3 regions of the Kluyvera georgiana genome follow, and region 3 is predicted to be linked to each of the others. Evidence: predicted binding sites of a transcription regulator. Region 3 holds the regulator's gene; each other region holds the start of a gene.

Region 1 (7,501 bases), 2.5 Mb from region 3:
GTGGTGCAGCGCGTAGCCCCAGGCAGCCAGGTAGTTCCAGCGTGCGCCGCCGGAGCTTTTCGGGTTCGGAGTAATGACGGAAACGCCCGGTTTCACCAGATCGTTCCAGTCTTTAATCTGTTTCGGGTTGCCTTTGCGGACCAGGAACACGATGGTAGAAGTGTACGGCGCGGAGTTATCCGGCAGGCGTTTGATCCAGTTTTTGTCGATACGGCCACGCTCGGCAATCGCATCAACATCGTAGGCCAGCGCCAGCGTCACGACGTCAGCTTCAATACCGTTGATCACGGAAGTGGCCTGCTTGCCAGAGCCGCCGTGTGACTGACGAATCACCACGTTATCACCGGTCTCTTTTTTCCAGTGCGCGCTGAACGCCTTGTTGTATTGTTCGTACAGTTCACGCGTCGGATCGTAAGACACGTTCAGTAATTGGATATCCTTAGCCAGTACGCTGGTGGAAGCCAGTACGCTGGTGGAAGCCAGCAAAAGAGTTAACCCTACGCCCCACTTGTTCATCGCCCGCTCTCTTATCTGTTGTGTTGTAATGAGGCTAGCCTGCCAGAAATCGAAACGATGATTAAAGAATAAAAAAAGATTGATTATGCCGTTTTGAAATATACGGAAACGAGCAATGCGCGGATGCGCGAATTCACTCAACAGGGAAAATCAGCGAGGAGGGGAAAACTTCCCCAGGCGATAATGACTGCCCGGGGAGAGGTGGAATCAGACTTCTTCCATGCGGCCCAGCAGCGCCTGCAGACGATCCTGCCAGCCGCTCTGCTGTTCTTTCAGCTGGTTGTTTTCACGCTCCAGCTCTTCGCGGCTCTGCTGTGCAGACTGTACATCCTGCGCCAGCGTGTTGTTCTTTTCTTTCAGCTCTTCGATTTCCATCTGCAACAGCGTGATGGTATCAATCGCCTGCTGAACTTTCGCTTCCAGTTTCTCAAACACTTCTAATGACATCGTCATACCTCTCCTGATCTTGCAAGGCGTTGATATCGTCCCGGAACCCCGGTGACGCCTTAACGTAAATAAGCGCACGGCTTGTGGTCGATTGTATGAAGCCCCGCCGCCCCTGTCCAGCGCCAGAGCCTGTAGATTGCGGTTCTCCGCAATTTTCGGCATAGACCTGGAGCGTTAGCGTCAATATGCAATAAATTGTTAACGCTTTAGCGTGCGGAATGTTTCTCTCCTCACATTTTTTGCGGCGAAATCGTTCGCTTTTTGGCGCGAAAACGCTCATTTCTTGACGAGCAACACACATTTTGATTTCGATATTTCTCGTTTACGCTCGTTAACGATAAATTAACACTATACCTACAAGGTAACATGAGCGTCATGAATGCTCATGAACACAATAATCATCAATTAGTCTTCAGGATTCCGATTATGAGCCAGTCATCAACGTTAAAAGGCCAGTGCATCGCAGAGTTTCTTGGTACCGGGTTGTTGATATTTTTCGGCGTGGGGTGTGTTGCGGCGCTGAAAGTCGCGGGTGCGAGCTTTGGCCAGTGGGAAATCAGCATCATCTGGGGTCTGGGGGTGGCGATGGCCATCTATCTGACCGCCGGGGTTTCCGGCGCACATCTTAACCCGGCAGTCACCATCGCGCTGTGGCTGTTTGCCTGCTTTGATGGCCGTAAGGTCATCCCGTTCATCGTTGCGCAGTTTGCCGGGGCGTTCTGCGCCGCCGCGCTGGTCTACGGGCTTTACTACAATCTTTTCATCGACTTCGAACACACGCACAATATGGTGCGCGGCAGCGTCGAAAGTCTTGAGCTGGCGGGTATTTTCTCTACTTATCCAAACCCGCATATCAATTTTGTGCAGGCATTCGCGGTAGAAATGGTGATTACCGCTATCCTGATGGGCGTGATTCTGGCGCTGACCGACGATGGTAACGGCATTCCGCGCGGGCCGCTGGCGCCGCTGCTGATTGGCCTGCTGATCGCCGTTATTGGCGCCTCAATGGGCCCGCTGACCGGGTTTGCGATGAACCCGGCGCGTGATATCGGGCCGAAAGCGTTCGCCTGGTTGGCAGGCTGGGGAGACGTAGCCTTCACCGGCGGCAAAGATATCCCGTATTTCCTGGTGCCGCTGTGCGCGCCTATCGTCGGTGCAGCACTGGGTGCGTTCAGCTATCGCAAGCTGATCGGTCGCCACCTGCCCTGCGACACCTGCGAGGTTGAAGAGCCGAAAGCGGTCTCCAGCCAAAATCAACACAATGCTTCGCTGTAATCTGACTACGGAACGTTCATTATGACTGACAAAAAATACATCGTTGCGCTCGACCAGGGCACGACCAGCTCCCGCGCCGTCGTTATGGATCATGACGCCAACATCATCAGCGTGTCGCAGCGTGAGTTTGAACAAATTTATCCGAAGCCAGGCTGGGTAGAACACGACCCAATGGAAATTTGGGCGACCCAAAGCTCCACGCTGGTTGAAGTGCTGGCAAAAGCCGACATTAACTCCGATCAGATTGCCGCTATTGGTATTACCAACCAACGTGAAACCACCGTGGTGTGGGAGCGTGAAACCGGGAAACCGATTTATAACGCCATCGTCTGGCAGTGCCGTCGTACGGCGGATATCTGCGAGCAGCTCAAGCGTGACGGGATGGAAGAGTACGTGCGTAAAGCGACCGGCCTGGTGGTGGACCCGTACTTCTCCGGCACCAAGGTGAAGTGGATCCTCGACCACGTGGAAGGTTCCCGTGAGCGTGCGAAGCGCGGCGAACTGCTGTTCGGCACCGTCGACACCTGGCTTATCTGGAAAATGACCCAGGGCCGCGTCCACGTAACCGACTACACCAACGCCTCGCGCACTATGTTGTTCAACATCAACACCCTGGAATGGGATGACAAGATGCTGGACGCGCTGGACATCCCGCGCGCCATGCTGCCGGAAGTGCGCAAGTCTTCCGAAGTGTACGGCCAGACCAACATTGGCGGTAAAGGCGGGACGCGTATTCCTATCGCCGGGATTGCCGGTGACCAGCAGGCGGCACTGTTCGGCCAGCTGTGCGTGAAAGAAGGGATGGCGAAAAACACCTACGGTACCGGCTGCTTTATGCTGATGAACACCGGGGAGAAAGCGGTGGCCTCCAGCCACGGGTTGCTGACCACCATCGCCTGCGGCCCGCGCGGCGAGGTGAACTACGCGCTGGAAGGCGCGGTGTTTATGGCAGGCGCGTCCATTCAGTGGCTGCGTGACGAAATGAAGCTGATTAGCGACGCATTCGACTCTGAATACTTCGCCACCAAAGTGAAAGACACCAACGGCGTGTACGTGGTGCCTGCCTTTACCGGCCTGGGCGCGCCGTACTGGGATCCGTATGCGCGCGGCGCGATTTTCGGCCTGACGCGCGGCGTGAATTCAAACCACATTATTCGCGCCACCCTGGAATCCATCGCCTACCAGACCCGTGACGTGCTGGAAGCGATGCAGGCAGACTCCGGCATTCGTCTACACGCCCTGCGCGTAGACGGCGGCGCGGTGGCCAACAACTTCCTGATGCAGTTCCAGTCCGACATTCTGGGTACTCGAGTTGAGCGTCCGGAAGTGCGCGAAGTGACGGCGCTCGGCGCGGCCTACCTGGCCGGTCTGGCGGTGGGCTTCTGGCAGAATCTGGATGAGCTGCAGGAGAAAGCGGTGATTGAGCGCGAGTTCCGTCCGGGGATTGAGACCACCGAGCGTAACTTCCGCTATAGCGGCTGGAAGAAAGCGGTGAAACGCGCGTTAGCGTGGGAAGAACACGACGAGTAAGCACCGAGCGGGGATACCGGATGGCGGCGCGAACACGCCTTATCCGGTCTACGGTGAGATACCGCCTGTAGGCCTGATAAGCGTAGCGCCATCAGGCAAAAAAATGCCGGAGATAAGCTCCGGCATTTTTATTTCAACCAAACATCGGTAGCAGCAGGAACAGCTTAATCACCAGCGCGTTGACGATATCAATAAAGAACGCCCCCACCATCGGCACCACCAGGAACGCCATATGAGATGGCCCAAAACGCTCGGTAATCGCCTGCATGTTGGCAATCGCCGTCGGCGTCGCGCCAAGACCAAAACCGCAGTGGCCCGCCGCCAGCACCGCCGCGTCATAGTTTTTGCCCATCAGGCGGTAGGTGACGAAAATAGCATACAGCCCCATCGCCAGCGCCTGCACCGACAGAATAATCAGCATCGGCAACGCCAACGACGCCAGTTCCCACAGCTTGAGACTCATCAGCGCCATGGCTAAAAACAGCGACAGGCTGACGTTGCCCAATACGGAAACCGCTCGCTCGAAAACACGATAAAAACCCAGTAATGCCAGACCGTTGCTGACAATGACGCCGACAAACAGCACGCAAACAAACGTTGGCAGCTCCAGTACGGTTCCCACTAGCAGTTGCGCAATAATTTTGCCGATGGTCAGGCAAATGGCGATCAACGCAATGGTCTCAATCAGCACCAGCGAGGTAATCATGCGGCCAACGTCCGGCTTTTCGAACGCGGTCGGCACCGCCTGGTCATCCGGCGTGCCTTCCGGCGACGAGGAGTGTTTGACCAGAAAACGCGCAACCGGGCCGCCAATCAATCCACCGAGCACCAGCCCGAAGGTTGCGCAAGCCATCGCCACTTCGGTTGCGTTCTCAAAACCATAGCGCTCAATAAACAGCTTGCTCCACGCCGCGCCGGTACCGTGACCGCCCGACAGCGTAATCGAGCCCGCCAGCAGCCCCATTAAGGGATCCAGCCCCAGCAGCTTCGCCATCCCAATACCCAGCGAGTTTTGCAGCAGCAGCAGGCCGACCACCACAATCAGGAATGTGCCCACCACTTTTCCGCCCGCGCGCAGGCTGGCGATATTCGCGTTCAGACCAATGGTCGCGAAGAAAGCCAGCATCAGCGGATCTTTCAGGCTCATATCAAAGTCGATTTCCCAACCCAGGCTTTTTTTCAGCACCAGCAGCGCAAGCGCCACCAGCAGGCCGCCCGCGACGGGCTCGGGAATGGTGTATTTCTTGAGAAGGGAAACGCTCTGGACCAGCTTTCGTCCCAGCAGCAATACGAGCGTTGCGGCAACGAGCGTCGATAAGGTATCGAGATGAAACATAATTACAGCTCCTGACTAAACGCATGATCCATTCACACGCGACAATTTTCCGATGTCGAGATCGCCTCTTCTTGAGGCATCGGCCCAAAGTGTAATCATGAAAAGCGCTAAAGTGATAGAAAAAGGTATTATTTGTCAGCATTTTCGTTAACGCACGCGGTTAAACACGCGCACCTGGCATGGTTATTTTCCGCAATAATTTACCGCGCACGAAAGCAACCGTTTGCTTTTACCAACCAGTCCGCTAAAATCGCCACTTTTCCACCACGAGATTGCCTCTGAGATGTCCTCTAACACACTCGAACAAGCCAATGCGCAACCGATTGCGCATAAGCAAACCAGCGAATTGATTTACCGCCTGGAAGACCGTCCGCCGCTTCCGCAGACCCTCTTCGCCGCACTCCAGCACCTGCTGGCGATGTTTGTCGCGGTGATCACCCCAGCGCTGCTGATCTGTCAGGCCCTTGGCCTGCCGGCTGAAGATACTCAGCACATTATCAGCATGTCGTTATTCGCTTCCGGTGTGGCATCGATCATTCAGATTAAAGCCTGGGGCCCGGTAGGCTCTGGTCTGTTGTCGATTCAGGGCACCAGCTTTAACTTCGTGGCTCCGCTGATTATGGGCGGCACGGCGTTGAAAACCGGCGGCGCGGACGTGCCGACGATGATGGCAGCGCTGTTTGGCACCCTGATGCTGGCAAGCTGCACCGAGATGGTCTTATCTCGCGTGCTGCACCTGGCGCGCCGCGTGATTACGCCGCTGGTCTCCGGTGTGGTGGTGATGATTATCGGCCTGTCGTTGATTCAGGTCGGCCTGACCTCCATCGGCGGCGGCTATGCGGCCATGGCCGACAATACCTTCGGCGCACCGAAAAACCTGCTGCTGGCAGGCGTAGTGCTGGCCATTATTATTCTGCTTAACCGCCAGCGTAACCCGTACTTGCGCATCGCTTCGCTGGTGATCGCGATGGCAGCGGGCTATCTGATTGCCTGGTTCCTCGGCATGCTGCCGGAAAACGCGGCCCCGACCAATAGCAGCCTGATTATGATCCCCACCCCGCTGTACTACGGCCTCGGCATCGACTGGAATCTGCTGCTGCCGCTGATGCTGGTGTTTATGATCACCTCGCTGGAAACCATCGGCGACATTACCGCCACTTCTGACGTTTCCGAGCAGCCGGTTTCCGGCCCGGTGTATATGAAGCGCCTGAAGGGCGGCGTGCTGGCAAACGGCCTCAACTCCTGCGTCTCCGCGGTGTTCAACACCTTCCCGAACTCCTGCTTCGGCCAGAACAACGGCGTTATTCAGCTGACCGGCGTCGCCAGCCGCTACGTTGGCTTTGTGGTAGCGCTGATGCTGATCGTGCTTGGCCTGTTCCCGGCGGTAAGCGGCTTCGTACAGCACATTCCGGAACCTGTCCTCGGCGGCGCAACGCTGGTGATGTTCGGCACCATCGCTGCCTCCGGCGTGCGCATCGTTTCCCGCGAGCCGCTGAACCGCCGCGCCATTCTGATTATCGCGCTGTCGCTGGCCGTTGGCCTGGGCGTTTCCCAGCAGCCGCAGATTCTGCAGTTTGCCCCAGATTGGCTGAAAAACCTGCTCTCTTCCGGCATCGCCGCGGGCGGCATCACCGCCATCATTCTGAACCTGGTTTTCCCGCCAGAGAAAGAGTAATTCACCTCGCGGCAGTGGCGCGTTAGCCACTGCCGCTGACATCGAATAAAACGATTCCCGCCTTGAGGATTGCGCATAAATCATGCATAACAGGTTTATGTGCCATTCTCAGGACGGAAGATCATGAAATTTCTTGGAAAGCTCATTATCTGGCTGCTGATCGCCCTGCTGCTGGTGATTCTGGCCTTTTACTTTCTACTGCAAACGCGCTGGGGCGCGCGCCACATCAGCCAGTGGCTCAGCGACAACACCACCTGGCAGGTGAAGTTCGATGCGATGGATCACCGCTTCTCGTCCCCGTCGCATATCCTGCTGCAAAACGTCACTTTTGGCCGCGATGGCAAGCCCGCGACGCTGGTCGCGAAAACCGTAGATATTGGTCTAAGCTCGCGGCAAATTACCGATCCGCTGCATGTTGATACCATTCTTTTACAGGACGGTACCCTTAACCTGTCGCCATCCACCGCGCCGCTGCCGTTTGTCGCCGACCGCCTACAGCTGAGCAATATGGCGCTCAACAGCCCGGAAACCGGCTGGGAGCTGAGCGCGCAGCGTGTCTCCGGCGGCGTGATGCCGTGGGCGCCGGAAGCCGGCAACGTGCTGGGCAAAAAAGCGCGTATTCAAATGAGCGCAGGCTCGCTGGCGCTGAACGGCGTACCGGCCACCAACGTGTTGATTGAGGGCGATATCAATAACGATGAAGTTACCCTGACCACCGTCGG
Region 2 (7,501 bases), 370 kb from region 3:
GGCCTTTCCGGTCGGCTAAGCCGCCCCACAACGGAGAGGCGATGGCAGAAAACAGAAAGGTGATACTGAAGACCAGGCCAGACCACATATTCAGCGCGCTGTGGCCGGTTACGCCAAGTTGTTCAACGTACAGAGGGAGGAACGGCATCACCAGGCTGAACGCGGCGCCGGTTAAAAAACAGCCGAGCCAGACGACAGCGAGGTTACGCTTCCAGTTTATGGGGGCATCTGAGGGTTGCATAGGGTTCCGCAGGCAATATCGCCGAAAGAGAGTGTATTTATAAGCCTGCTAATTATGCGCCCGTGTTCATATCACCGCAATGCGGGTAGCTTTTAAAGCTAAAACAAAACGCGCAGCCAGGGCTGCGCGTTGTCGATCAGTAGCGGGAAGGGACACCTTCCGGACGCGTCTTAAAGCGACGATGCAGCCACATATACTGCTCGGGCGCCATCAGAATGCATTTCTCGACGATGGTGTTCATCCATGCGGCGGTTGTTTCAGCGTCGTCCAGCGGCGGGTTGCACTCCGGCTCGAGGATAATCAACTCATAGCCTTTACCATCCGGTTTGCGGCGTGGCACAAACGGCACAACGCAGGCTTTTGACATCTTTGCCAGCATCCAGGTACCGGAAGTCGTCGCCGCGTCTTTCACCGCAAACAGCGGCGCGAACACGCTGGCACGCGGGCCGTAGTCGTGATCCGGCGCGTACCAGATGATCTCGCCATTTTTCAACGCTCTGACCATGCCCTTGAGGTCCTTACGATCGATCATGCTTTTATTCGAGCGCATGCGGCCCCAGGTTTGCAGCCAGTCAAGAACCGGGTTGTCGTTTGGCCGATAGACGCCGATGCCGGGGTTGTGGATACCAAACATACGGGCGCCCATTTCGAGCGTCAGGAAGTGAATACCGATCAGCAAAACGCCGCGTCCAGAATCCTGCACGGCACGGATGTGCTCAAGACCGCTGGCGTCCATCCAGCGGTTAATACGCTTCGTCGGCCAGAACCAGGCGATGCCGGTTTCCATCACGCCCATGCCCACGGACTCAAAATTCTTCACTACCATCCGATGACGTTCCGCTTCGCTCATCTCGGGGAAGCAAAGCTCCAGATTGCGGTAGGCAATTTTTGCGCGGCGCTTCATCAGCTTTAATGCCAGCCTGCCCATCGCGTTGCCGAGGCGGTAGATAACCGGATAGGGCAGCTGAACGACCAGCCAGAGCAGACCAATGCCCAGCCATAATGGCCAGTAACGAGGGTGCAGCAGCGCAGCGGTGAACTTGGGTAACTGGGTCATGTGTTTCCTGTTTTTACGAGCAACTGGCTCTATTGTCGCACTATTTTTCCGTCAACCAAAATGCCAGGGCCACGACTGGCGCTAATTTAGGCAGAGATTTTGCACGGTATAATTATTGGTGATGAAAATGTAGCGCAAAATGTGGGGATGTAAATTGACGATGATTGCTATATCATGCGCCCCGATTAAGACCATCCATTCTATTTTGCAGGATAAGAACACCATGCCAGTGTTGCATAACCGCATTTCGAATGAGACGCTGAAAGCGCAGATGCTGGCGGAAACCGAGCCACGCACCACTATCTCATTCTATAAATACTTCACCATTATCGATCCGAAGGCTACCCGTGATGCGCTCTATGTTGCGCTAACCGAGCTAAAGGTCTTTGGCCGTATCTATCTCGCCCATGAGGGGATTAACGCCCAGATAAGCGTCCCGGCAAGTCTGGTGGAAAAGCTGCGCGAACGTCTGTACAGCTTCGATCCGGCGCTTAAAGATCTGCGTTTGAATATCGCCCTTGATGACGACGGGAAATCCTTCTGGGTACTGCGTATGAAGGTCCGCGATCGTATCGTCGCGGACGGGATTGACGATCCGAGCTTTGATGCCAGCGACGTCGGTGACTATCTGAAAGCGGCGGAAGTTAACGCGATGCTCGATGATCCGGACGCGGTCTTTATCGATATGCGCAACCACTACGAATATGAAGTGGGCCATTTTGAACAGGCGTTGGAAATTCCGGCAGATACCTTCCGCGAGCAGTTGCCGAAGGCCGTGGAAATGATGCAGGAACATAAAGATAAAAAAATCGTTATGTACTGCACTGGCGGTATTCGCTGTGAGAAAGCCAGCGCCTGGATGAAGCATAACGGCTTCAAGCAGGTGTGGCATATTGAAGGTGGCATTATTGAGTACGCGCGTCGTGCCCGTGAGCAGGGGCTGCCGGTGCGCTTTATCGGTAAAAACTTCGTCTTCGACGAGCGTATGGGTGAACGTATCTCCGATGAGGTGATTGCCCACTGCCACCAGTGCGGCACGCTGTGTGACAGCCACACTAACTGCCTGAACGACGGCTGCCACCTGCTGTTTATTCAGTGTCCGGCCTGCGCCGAGAAGTTTGAAGGCTGCTGCAGTGAAGCCTGTCAGCAGGAACACAAGCTGCCGGAAGAGGAACAACGTCAGCGACGTGCGGGCCGTGAAAACGGCAATAAGATCTTTAATAAGTCGCGCGGTCGTTTGAATACGCGTTTAGGCATTCCTGACCCGGAAGGGCAAAACGGCTAGCTGAAATAGAGATAGGCGATATCGGCGAGGGCCAACAGCAGCCAGAGCATCAGATAAAGCATCAGGTGTTCGCGAATGTTGTTGATCAGGTAGTAAAACAGACGACGCATATCATTCTCGGTAGAACGGCCCCGCATTGTCGGGGCCGTTTATTTTTAGTGGTTAAAGCGGGCCAGCGCGAAGGGACTCAGGTCAAACGCGGGCGTCTGCTGTTGCGCAAATTGGGCGGCAATTTCGCCCAGCACGGTAGCGAACTTAAAGCCATGGCCGCTCAGACCGCCAATAAACAGCACGTCGGGCTGGCCGGGCAGGGTGTCGATAATAAAGTCTTCATCCGGCGAGTTATCGTAGGTACAGGCCGCGCCGTACAGACAGCCGCCGATACCCGGCAGAATCTGGCGCAGGAAGCCGAACGCTTCTGAGCCGTCGCTGGCGACTGAACCGAACGCTTTGCGCTCTTCCGGGCTGTTGATGAGCTGCCCGCCGTTGTGTTTGCCAATCTTCAATTCGTTGTCGACCGCCGGGAAACCGTAGAACTGATCGCCGTTAGGCAGCTCGCCGGTAAACGCCGGGAAGTTATTCTTACGGCTATAGCGGCCATCGGCCTGGAACCAGGCAAAGACCTTACGTACCGGCTGAATCGGCAGTTCAGGGTAGAACTGTTTCACCCAGGTGCCGGCGGTCAGCAGCAGCTTTTTACCGCGCCAGCTGCCTTCAGACGTTTCAATCGTTATGCCATCGTCATCGCTGTGGATGGCGGTGACCGGGCAGTTAAACAGCTGTGCGCAACCCGCGTCCTTCGCCATCGCGATCAGCGTTTTTACCGCCAGTTCGCTTTTCAGTACGCCCGAACCGGGTTCAAAAATGGCCTGATAGTCGGCGGGGACGGTGATTTCGGGCCAGCGGGCCATCAGCGCGCTGGCGTCCAGCCGCTCTACCGGCAGGTTAAACTGCGCGGCGCTCTGGGCGACGGTATGCAGGAAGGTGGAATTGGCAGGGCCAAGATTCACGACGCCGCTACGTTCGAACAGCTCTTCACCGCTGATGGCGGACAGTTCATCCCACAGCGCCTGCGCACGCAGTACCAGCGGCACATATTTCTCCCCTTCGCCGTAGGCATGACGCATCAGACGAGTGTCGCCGTGGTGGCTCCCTTGCGGGTGGGGCGGCATATGGGCGTCGGTCATCAGGACGTTTAAACCCGCTTTACGGGCGTAGTAACCGGCTGCAGCCCCGACGGAGCCGCTGCCAAGAATAATGAGATCGTATTGCATAGTCTTTCCTGACTCGGTAATGAGGCGCGAAATCTGAGTCTGGTAGAGTAAATTAAGCCGCAGTTGTTATACAAGCGTGAAAATAATTAAGGCACCCGAGGGTGCCTGTTTGCCATTACGACGAGAAAAGTATCGGCGTTAATGCCGACGATACTCGTTGACCTGGTAATCGCCAGACTCAATTTTGGCAATCCCGGCTTCCAGTATGGAAATAAACTGACGTGCGACATCCGTCGTCAGCCATAGCGTCTGGCCAACTTCTGCTTCTTTATTGCTCGATTGATTGGGGTCTTGGTAGTGCAGGCGCAACATCAGCGCATCATAGCTATCTACGGTGCTGATGTCCCATCCGACGAGGGGATGGGTCTGGATGACTTCATTATTCTTTTCCATCATAACCCCTTATTTACGTGTTAAAAGGCAACAACTCTCGAGGTCTAATGCAATTTTTTGTGAAGCTTTATCAGTATACAACACTTCAATAAATACTCGAGAATTGAAATCAAAAGCAACACAAATTCCTGAGTTAGCCGGCTATTTGCGCAATAAATGACCATGTCGCGCAATTTTTTACCGCTAATCTAAAAAGTGGGGTTAGATCACAAAAAAACAAGCGCGGGAATAAAAAAAGCCGGGGCGACCCGGCAAAAAACACAATGAGGGAAAAAATTAGTCGGTGATGAACCAGTCGTCGGCGCTCTCCCAGGTTTCCTGCAGGATTTCGCTGATGCGGTCTTTATCTTCTTTAATGCCACCGATCACGGAAAGGTTATTGCTGGCAGCATAGCGCACGCTAACGGCGCCACCGCTATCCGGGAACTGGTTGTTGATACGGCGGGAAAGTTCGTCTGCCAGCGCGTCTAAGGCGCCTGCCGGCAGCGCGGTGGTTTTTGCAATAGTGACTTCAATACGCATAATTGCCCCCTGTGTAATATACTGTATATTTATACAGTCATATTCAGGGGTTTACAACAGGGGGCGCGATTTTATTTTTTCATCGTCCAGCGCAGCGTTTCTCCGGCGAGGAACGGCACTAACGTATCATCACTCAGGGCGATGCTTTCCTCGACCTGGCTCTCTTCACGTACCAGCTCAACGTAGCTGTCGTTAATCGGCAGGCCGTAGAAACGCGGGCCGTTCAGCGAGCAGAACGCTTCGAAGTGCTCCAGTGCGTTCATCTCTTCAAACACGGTGGCATAGCTACCCAGCGCGGTAGGCGCGTTGAAGCAACCCGCACAGCCGCAGCTGGCTTCTTTACGGTGACGCGCGTGCGGCGCCGAATCGGTGCCGAGGAAGGCGCGGGTAAACCCGCTGGCGACCAGCTCGCGCAGCGCCTGCTGGTGAACGTTGCGTTTGAGAATCGGCAGGCAGTAGAGGTGCGGGCGCACGCCGCCGACCAGCATATGGTTGCGGTTGAACATCAGATGCTGCGGCGTGATGGTGGCGGCAAGCAGGTCGTTGCCGTCGCGCACATACTCGGCGGCATCCTTGGTCGTGATGTGTTCGAACACCACTTTCAGGCCCTGAAGACGCTGGCGTAGCGGTTCCATCACGCTGTCGATAAAGCGCGCTTCACGGTCGAAAATATCGATTTCTGCATGGGTCACTTCGCCGTGCACCAGCAGCGGCATGCCCAGTTTTTCCATGCGCTCCAGCACGGGCATAATCGCATCGGTGCTGGTGACGCCATGGCTGGAGTTGGTGGTGGCGTTAGCCGGATACAGCTTGGCGGCGGTGAATACGCCTTCGTTAAAACCGCGCTCCAGTTCGTTGGGATCCAGCGTATCGGTCAAATAGCAGGTCATCAGCGGCGTGAAGTCGTGCCCGGCAGGCACCGCGTCGAGAATGCGCTGGCGATAGGCGATAGCCGCATCGACGGTGGTAATGGGCGGAACCAGGTTCGGCATGATGATCGCGCGGCCATACAGCTCGCTGGTATACGGAACAACCGTTTTCAACATCTCGCCGTCGCGAAGATGGATATGCCAGTCGTCTGGGCGGCGAATTTTCAGAACTTGCGGTAATGCGGTCATGTAAGGCTCCGGCTGGTGGGATATCAGTCATTTTTGCCGGGCACTAAGGATAAGCGTAAACGTTTTCCTTTGCATCCTTTTCCGTAAAAAATAATGCCCGATGACAGGGCGCCATCGGGCATGAATAAAAAGGAATTAATTGGTGAACGGGATAACGATCTCGCCTGGCTTCACTTCAATGCCTTTCGCGTATTTTTTCGCCAGTGCTTCACCCTTGCTGGCATCTTCTTTCAGCACGTAGGCCGGCTGTTTATTGAAGTAGGTGCGCAGCGACTGATTAAGATACGGAATCAACGTTTGCACCACCGACTGCATTTTTTCCGGCGTGACTTTAGCATCCACCACTTCCATCTCCTGCAGATAGATGGCGCCTTGCTCCTGATTAAATACCGGTAGCGCCTTCAGCTTCAGGGCAATGTTGGCCTTCTGGCTACCAAACAGCGAATTCAGATCCAGCTTCGCGTCGCCGCTCAGGGTCACTTTATTCGGCTCTTCGCGGCCAATGGCGCTGGTTAAATTATTGAGGACGATATGGGCGTCTGCCACGCCTGGGACCCCGATATCTTTGGAGAAATTATTGCGTTTTTGCAACGCCTGGTTAATTTCCTGCTCGCTGACCGAATATTGCGTAAGCTGATTACAGCCAACAACCAGGCCGCTAACGATCAGGGCGGCAATGACAAACAATTTTTTCATGGGGTTCCTCAACGTAAAGCGTTGTATGCATCCTGACATCAAGCAGCATACGCTGTCAGTAGGACTCTGACAGCGGAAAATACTGAAAGTGCCGCGGATAGGACAAAATGGCGAACGCTACTCGCTGATTTTGCGGGCTTCAGGCTCGATCGCGCGGCTTATTCTCTGCCGTTTTCTTCTCGGCGGCAAAGTCGGCATCTGTGTCGGCGTGCAGGTCGTTCATCGCCTTTTTAAAGCCCTTTAACGCCGTGCCCAGGTCCGCCCCGAGGGAGCCGAGTTTTTTGGTGCCGAACACCAGCACAAAAAGCACGACGACAACTAAGAGTTTGGTAACGCTAATTTCACCCATGATACAAACCTATTGAGAAAATAATGATGAATTCTCGCAAACCGCGCGGGGAATTATTTGTCTGTTAATGGCATAAATTCGCACACTGGATCTGACAGAAAATAGCCGTTGCGTTTTATCTCATTTCTCAACTGGTTAGCGTCTGTGGGCCGTTGAGACGAAACATCTTCATTTTCCGCGCGATCTCACCTTTTCTCGTATTGCCAGCGACGGTCCTTTTTTATCACAATGCAAAAAGACAGCGTGTTGTTTTCATTGGCTGCCGCCGGGCAGGTATAGTTAAACGACCAGGGTATAGATTGGTGACAGGAGTAGTGAGATGTTTGGCTATCGCAGTAACGTGCCGAAAGTTCGGTTGACCACGGATCGGTTGGTTGTGCGGTTGATTCACGACCGGGATGCGTGGCGTCTGGCGGATTATTACGCCGAGAATCGACAGTTTTTAAAACCCTGGGAACCCATTCGCGATGACAGCCACTGCTATCCCTCGGGGTGGCAGGCGCGCCTGTCGATGATTAACGAGTTTCACAAGCAGGGAACCGCCTTTTATTTCGCGCTGCTTGACC
Region 3 (7,501 bases):
CGTATTTTGGCAGTTCCGCACGAATGTCCGGGTTCTGCAGGATATCAACATAAGCAAAGCGCTCGCCGCAGGCGGACAGTGCCTGAACGGCCTGCGCGGAGAAACCACAGCTTGGCAGCTTCGGGGAACCTTTCATGTACAGCAGGATCGGGTTTTCAGCGATCTGGCGCTGAATTTTTTCAATTGTTTCGCTCATTGTCTTGCTTCCTCAAACTTCTTTTTACGGCAGTAGTGCGCCATTGTAGCGTTTTGCGGCCTGAACAGAAAATAACATTTTATTCACGCCTTACTATTTTATCGTCTGATGGGTAAAGTTGCCTTATCAATATGTGTTTATCGACAGACAGATGAAAAACCTGCTCATTTTTTAACAGAAGCTGTATCAAATGATGTTTTTTTTTGCACTTGCTAACGAAACAGCGTTTTAGAGTGAAAAACACTATTAACATTTCGTGTTTTTATGGATTAGAATCGTTGAGTTTTGTAAACCATACCCAGGCAAGGATATTTAGCCTGCATACTCAGAGGGTTGTTCAGTGGCGCAGATAAAAAAATGGTCGTTCACGCTCTGTGCATTGTTGTTTACATCATTATCCTTCACGCCGTTGGCGCATGCTACAGGGCATGCCAAAACGCCCACGGCGCAAAAGTCGCTTCCGGTGAAAGGCAGCGAACGTAAGAAAAAGAATACGGTTAACAAATCCAACACCAAGAAAAAAACCACCACCACCGTTGCTAAGAAAAAATCTACACCGGTTGTCGCTAAAAAAGCGGCCCCGACTTCTCGCAAAACCGCCGCAACGAAAACCACGAAAACCCGCGCTGTGAAAACCGCCAACGTGGTGACCACCTGTAAGACGACGCGTAAAGGCCATAAGAAAACCTGCACCACCAGCCCGGTAGAAACACAACCCACCACGATTGCACAAGCGCATAAGGTTCGTGTCCAGAAAGCGCAGAAAACCGCGATGAACAAGCTGATGGGCCAGTTGGGAAAACCTTACCGCTGGGGAGGAAACTCGCCGCGTACGGGCTTCGATTGCAGTGGGCTGGTTTACTATGCGTATAAAGACCTGGTGAATATCCGTATTCCCCGTACCGCAAACGAAATGTACCACTTACGCGATGCCCGCCCGGTTAACCGTAGCGAGCTGGAAAGCGGCGATTTAGTCTTTTTCCGCACTCAGGGCCGCGGCACCGCCGATCACGTCGGCGTATACGTCGGTAATGGCAAATTTATTCAGTCGCCGCGTACCGGTCAGGACATCCAGATCACATCGCTCAGCGAAGATTACTGGGTCCGCCATTATGTTGGTGCCCGCCGCGTGGTGACCCCGAAGACCATTCGTTAATCATTTGCCCCGTTTGTTAATAAACGGGGTAAGCTTATCTTTTCTCTCACCTTTTAATTTGCTACTCTATCCCTACTCAATACAGGGTTATTGAGAGTACACAATAATAAAAGGAGAGTAGCAATGTCGTTCGAATTACCTGCATTACCGTATGCCAAAGACGCTCTTGTTCCACATATCTCCGTGGAAACGCTCGAGTATCATTATGGTAAACACCACCAGACTTACGTCACCAACCTGAACAACATGATCAAAGGCACCGCGTTTGAAGGTAAAACGCTGGAAGAGATCGTGCGCTCTTCTGAAGGCGGCGTGTTCAATAACGCCGCTCAGGTCTGGAACCACACTTTCTACTGGCACTGCCTGGCGCCAAATGCCGGTGGCGAACCGACCGGTGCTGTCGCTGAAGCCATTAATAAATCCTTCGGCAGCTTCGCAGAATTCAAAGCGCAGTTTACCGATGCCGCAGTGAAAAACTTCGGCGCAGGCTGGACCTGGCTTGTGAAGAAAGCGGACGGTTCTCTGGCTATCGTGTCGACCTCTAACGCGGGCACCCCGCTGACGACCGACGCCAAGCCGTTGCTGACCGTAGACGTGTGGGAACATGCTTACTATATCGACTACCGCAACGCGCGTCCGAACTATCTGGAGCACTTCTGGGCTCTGGTAAACTGGGCATTCGTCGCTGATAATCTGGCAGCGTAAGCAGCAAAAAACCCCGCGTTGCAGCGCTTCGCGGGGGTGACTAAGTGACGCAGAAGGTGACGCCTTCTGCGTTTTTGTTTTACTGGCTGGCGAACGCCTCTTCACCGTGACGACGGCCGCTCAGGAAAACCACCAGCAGGGCCAGCGCGGCGACAATCGCCCCCATCACCGGTACAAAGCTGTAGCCCAGTCCGCCGGAAATCACCGCGCCACCGGCCACCGCACCTAATGCGTTACCAAGATTAAACGCCCCAATATTGACCGAGGACGACAGCCCCGGCGCTTCGTGCGCGACGCGCATAACACGCATCTGCAACGGTGGTACCACGGCGAAGGTTGCTGCCCCCCACACCACCATGCTAAACGCGGCGCCGACCTGCGTTTGCGCAAGGAACGGAATGGCCAGCATGATTGCCATTAACAACAGCAGGAATCCCTTGAGCGTGCCGCTGACTGAGCGGTCGGCAAACTTGCCACCGAGGTAGTTACCGATAGAGAACCCAACGCCAATCAACACCAACATCAACGTAATGAAGCCCGGCGTCGCATCGGCGATCGTGCGCAGCACCGGTGAAATATAGGTGTAGAGCGTAAACATCGCGCCAGCACCGAGTACGGTAGTCAACAGTGCGGAAAGCACCTGTGGGCGCACCAGCACCGACAATTCACGTTTCACGTCAGGTTTTTCACCCGCCCCGCCCTTCGGCAATGACAACCATAGACCGATAATGGCGATAATTCCCAGTCCTGCAGTCGCCAGGAACGACATGCGCCAGCCAATTGTTTCTCCCAGCCAGGTTGCCGCCGGTACGCCGCCAATATTGGCGATCGTCAGGCCCATAAACATCGTCGCGACCGCGCTGGCCTGCTTATGCTTCGGCACGACGCTTGCCGCCACAACCGACCCCAGGCCGAAGAACGCGCCGTGGTTCAGGCTGGTAATAATGCGCGACAGCATTAAGGTGGTGTAGTCCGGCGAGATAGCCGATAGCACGTTGCCAAGCGTAAAAATAGCCATCAGAAAGATCAGCGCGTTACGGCGCGCGCGATGAGAAAGCAGCAGCGTCATCAGCGGCGCGCCGACCATCACCCCAACCGCATAGGCGCTAATCAGCATACCGGCAGCAGGAATCGAGACGTCAACGCCCTTTGCAATGACCGGCAGTAAACCCATCGGCGAGAATTCGGTGGTCCCTATGCCAAAAGCGCCAATGGCCAGCGCGAGTAAGGGAAAATTGATTTTCATGCAAAAGCTCCAGGTGGCCGCACGACAGACGCGGCATGGCAATTTAGGGCAAAAGCATGACATCAATCACAGAAAAACAGAAGTGTACAAAACAGCAAAAGATTATTGCTAATTTGATAACAATCAGACATGAGGGCGCGGGCGCCCCCTCATGGAAGAATTAATGCAGAACAGCGGTAAGTCCAGCGGCGACGATCAGACCCAGCACAATAACGGTCGTGGTGAGCGACATCTTAAGTTCGGTACTCATCAATTTTTCTCCTTTTTATGACCACAGTAAAACTGAGCTCACTCATTTTTGCACAGATAATCGTAAAAATCTTCACAGATTTAGCAGGATGTTGGTTTTTGCTCTTCCACTTTGCGTCCGGATACGTCAAAATTCGACGCTTATTTATAAGCGTACCGGCCATTGACCCCCTCCTGTCGTCCTGTATCGTTTTCCTGGCGAACCGCAATCCACAAAATTGCGTCAGGGTGTATAAAGGCAAACGTTTTCGTTTCGAGTTTATCAGGGGCAGGCCAGGGTCTGGAGTGAGATGGAATGGCAACAATTAAAGATGTAGCGAAGCGCGCAAACGTTTCCACTACAACCGTATCACATGTAATTAACAAAACGCGTTTTGTCGCCGAAGAGACGCGGGAAGCGGTGTGGGCAGCGATCAAAGAACTGCACTATTCACCGAGCGCCGTTGCCCGTAGCCTGAAAGTCAACCACACCAAATCAATTGGTTTGCTGGCAACCAGCAGCGAAGCGGCCTACTTTGCTGAGATTATCGAAGCCGTTGAGAAAAACTGCTTCCAGAAAGGCTATACCCTGATTCTTGGCAACGCATGGAACAACCTCGAGAAACAGCGTGCTTATCTGTCAATGATGGCGCAAAAACGCGTTGATGGCCTGCTGGTGATGTGTTCCGAATATCCGGAATCCCTGCTCTCAATGCTGGAAGAGTATCGCCATATTCCAATGGTGGTGATGGACTGGGGCGAAGCCAAAGCCGACTTTACCGACTCGGTCATCGATAATGCTTTCGAAGGCGGCTATATGGCTGGTCGTTACTTGATTGAACGCGGGCATCGCGATATTGGCGTCATTCCAGGCCCGCTGGAGCGTAACACCGGTGCAGGTCGCCTCGCCGGCTTTATGAAAGCCATGGAAGAAGCGCAAATCAATGTTCCGGCAAACTGGATAGTCCAGGGTGACTTCGAGCCGGAGTCTGGCTATCGCGCTATGCAGCAAATTCTCTCTCAGCACCCGCGCCCTACCGCAATCTTCTGCGGCGGCGACATCATGGCGATGGGCGCGCTTTGCGCCGCCGACGAGATGGGGCTGCGCGTGCCGCAGGATATTTCGCTGATCGGGTATGATAACGTGCGTAACTCTCGTTTCTTTACCCCGGCGCTGACCACCATCCATCAGCCGAAAGATTCGCTCGGTGAGACGGCCTTCAACATGCTCATGGATCGCATCGTCAGCAAGCGCGAAGAGTCGCAGTCGATTGAGGTGCATCCGCGCCTGATCGAGCGACGCTCCGTGGCCGACGGCCCTTATCGCGATTACCGTCGTTAAGGGTTAACTGTGGGCGTCCTGAAGGGGCGTCCGCAGCCACTCTTCATTTAGCGTTTCGCTATCTCCCAAATACTCCAGCAGCCAGCTTAATGCCGGCGACGCTTCGCTCTGTTGCCAGGTCAGACAACAGGCCGCATCCGGGAACGGGTTCTCCAGTTCCAGCGCTACCCACTCCCCGGTTTCCAGCCACGGCTGCGCCAGATGCCCTGGGACCATCGCCGCACAGAGCCCTGCTGAAATACAGGTTTCCGACGACGACCAGTCCGGCACCACCACCCTTTTCTGGTTATCAAGCAGCCAGGTCGTTCGCTTGGGTAGCGATCGCGACGTATCTTCCCGCACCAGCGACGGCCAGTTGCGCAGCACGTCATCGCTCAGCGGCCCGTCCATTTTTGCTAGCGGATGTGAACTGGCTACCACGCAGTGCCAGTTGAGCATCCCCATGTCACGAAAGGCAAAGCGCCCCCCTACCGGTATTGCCTGCGTCGCGCCAATCGCCAGCTCCACGCGACCATCCGCCAGCGCGTCCCAGACGCCGTTGAAGACTTCCTGGTAGACAATCAGTTCGACGTCGCTGAAGTGGCGATAAAAATCGACAATCAGTTGGCGGGTACGCTGTGGCTTGACAATATTATCAACAGCAATCGCCAGCTGGCCGCGCCAGCCGTTAGCAATCTGCTGACATTGCTGACGGGTGATCTGCATTTTTTTGATAACAGAACGGCCTTCTTTCAGGAACCATGCTCCAGCGGGCGTTAATTCAACATCCCGATGGCGACGCTCAAACAACGGCACCGCCAGCCATTCTTCAAGCTGTCGCACCGTATAGCTTACCGCAGAGGGCACCCGGTGTAGCTCCTGTGCCGCGGCGCTAAAGCTACCATTGCGTGCAACCGCATCCACCACTTCCAGCGAATATTCAGACCACATTTCCTGCCTACAAAAAATTTGAATCCATGGCTCAAATATTAGCGTTTCACAACCGCGAATGCACTCTCTACACTCGGCGGCACAGTGTGAACTACGATAAAAAGGGCGATTTATGCAACCTGGGAAAGGATTTTTAGTCTGGCTCGCGGGACTGAGCGTGCTGGGCTTTCTGGCGACCGATATGTACCTACCGGCGTTTGCCGCCATTCAGCAAGACCTGCAAACGCCGGCTTCCGCCGTCAGCGCAAGTCTCAGTCTGTTCCTTGCGGGCTTCGCCGTGGCGCAATTGCTGTGGGGCCCCTTGTCCGATCGCTATGGCCGAAAACCGATCCTGCTGAGCGGTTTGACCATTTTTGCCATCGGCTGCCTTGGAATGCTGTGGGTCCGCGATGGTACCACCCTGCTGGTGCTGCGCTTCGTACAGGCGGTTGGCGTTTGTGCCGCCGCGGTGACCTGGCAAGCCATGGTCACCGACTATTATCCCGCTCATCGCACCAACCGTATTTTTGCGACCATTATGCCGCTGGTCGGCCTGTCGCCTGCGCTTGCGCCGCTGCTCGGCAGCTGGCTGCTGGCCCACTTTGATTGGCAGGCCATCTTCGCGACGCTGTTCATCATTACCCTGGTATTGATGCTGCCAGCGCTGCGTCTGAAGCCTGCCCACAATAAAAATGTCGCCAGTGAAGAGAAGCTCACGTTTATTCGTCTGCTGCGCAGTAAGGACTACCGCGGCAACGTGCTGATTTACGCCGCCTGCTCCGCCAGCTTTTTTGCCTGGCTGACCGGTTCGCCATTTATTCTGCATGAAATGGGCTACAGCCCGACGGTGATTGGTCTGAGCTATGTACCGCAAACCATCGCCTTTCTGATTGGCGGCTATGGCTGTCGCGCGGCGCTGCAAAAATGGCAGGGTAGCCAAATGTTACCGTGGCTGCTGGTGCTCTTCGCGCTCAGCGTCATCGGAACCTGGGCTGTCGGCCTCGCTGAAGGCGTCTCCCTGACCGCGCTGTTGATTCCCTTCTGCATCATGGCGACCGCCAACGGCGCGATTTATCCGATTGTCGTTGCGCAGGCGCTGAAGCCTTTTCCACAGGCGACGGGTCGTGCAGCCGCGCTGCAGAACACGTTGCAGTTGGGGCTGTGCTTCCTGGCAAGCCTGGCGGTCTCAACGCTGATTGTCACCCCACTGCTCACCACCACCAGCGTGATGCTGGTTACCGTGATTCTCGCGGGACTGGGCTATCGCATGCAGCTATCCGCTCGTCGTGCTGAACTTCAAAATGAGCACGCGGGTTCCCACGCCTAAACATCACTCATATCAATGCCATAAGAAATGATTAGGGCGCTAAGTTTTTAGTTGAATCAATACACTTAGCGTCCTATACTGGATCGGCATCACATAATTAATATACATTGAACATATTAGGCGGGAGCAGGATTGCTTCCCGTTGAACCATGGATTGGTTTTCGGCAAGGGGTTCTTCCCTTCCTCTGTGCTACGTCGGATAGCAGGCTCACGAATCTTTCGTGACATTTCTCACAAACCAGTAAAAAGCGTCTACGCTGTTTTAAGGTTCTGATCATCAGGTCGGGATGGAGAAGCTATGAGCTCATCGTGTATAGAAGAAGTAAGTGTACCGGACGACGACTGGTATCGTATCGTTAGCGAGCTGCTAAACCGAGCAGGTATTGAAATCA

The links. The regulator PurR, encoded in region 3, represses purine synthesis genes. The targets are predictions, from matches to a motif close to CANGCAAACGTTTGCNTG.
Region 1: a site for PurR is predicted at 5,317-5,334, ahead of ABTW00_RS00710 (nucleobase:cation symporter-2 family protein). Genes of this name have one in related genera too.
Region 2: a site for PurR is predicted at 5,943-5,960, ahead of pyrC (dihydroorotase). Genes of this name have one in related genera too.

Annotation. Positions count from the first base shown of each region.
Region 1 is NZ_CP158865.1:141,240-148,740, reverse strand. It holds gene ABTW00_RS00735 (sulfate ABC transporter substrate-binding protein) at 1-516, opposite strand, end outside; gene zapB (septal ring assembly protein ZapB) at 724-969, opposite strand; gene ABTW00_RS00725 (MIP/aquaporin family protein) at 1,390-2,238, shown strand; gene glpK (glycerol kinase GlpK) at 2,260-3,768, shown strand; gene gltS (sodium/glutamate symporter) at 3,902-5,104, opposite strand; gene ABTW00_RS00710 (nucleobase:cation symporter-2 family protein) at 5,388-6,779, shown strand; gene ABTW00_RS00705 (AsmA family protein) at 6,903-7,501, shown strand, end outside.
Region 2 is NZ_CP158865.1:2,999,966-3,007,466, reverse strand. It holds gene mdtG (multidrug efflux MFS transporter MdtG) at 1-241, opposite strand, end outside; gene ABTW00_RS14355 (Kdo(2)-lipid IV(A) acyltransferase) at 378-1,298, opposite strand; gene ABTW00_RS14350 (rhodanese-related sulfurtransferase) at 1,522-2,583, shown strand; gene ABTW00_RS14345 (DUF2770 family protein) at 2,580-2,693, opposite strand; gene solA (N-methyl-L-tryptophan oxidase) at 2,739-3,857, opposite strand; gene bssS (biofilm formation regulator BssS) at 3,996-4,250, opposite strand; gene dinI (DNA damage-inducible protein I) at 4,527-4,772, opposite strand; gene pyrC (dihydroorotase) at 4,844-5,890, opposite strand; gene ABTW00_RS14320 (lipoprotein) at 6,026-6,586, opposite strand; gene tatA (twin-arginine translocase TatA/TatE family subunit) at 6,726-6,935, opposite strand; gene rimJ (ribosomal protein S5-alanine N-acetyltransferase) at 7,255-7,501, shown strand, end outside.
Region 3 is NZ_CP158865.1:2,628,737-2,636,237, forward strand. It holds gene ABTW00_RS12440 (Grx4 family monothiol glutaredoxin) at 1-196, opposite strand, end outside; gene ABTW00_RS12445 (C40 family peptidase) at 537-1,352, shown strand; gene sodB (superoxide dismutase [Fe]) at 1,476-2,057, shown strand; gene ABTW00_RS12455 (MFS transporter) at 2,137-3,303, opposite strand; gene ABTW00_RS12460 (YnhF family membrane protein) at 3,464-3,553, opposite strand; gene purR (HTH-type transcriptional repressor PurR) at 3,848-4,873, shown strand; gene punR (DNA-binding transcriptional activator PunR) at 4,877-5,803, opposite strand; gene punC (purine nucleoside transporter PunC) at 5,916-7,109, shown strand; gene cfa (cyclopropane fatty acyl phospholipid synthase) at 7,408-7,501, shown strand, end outside.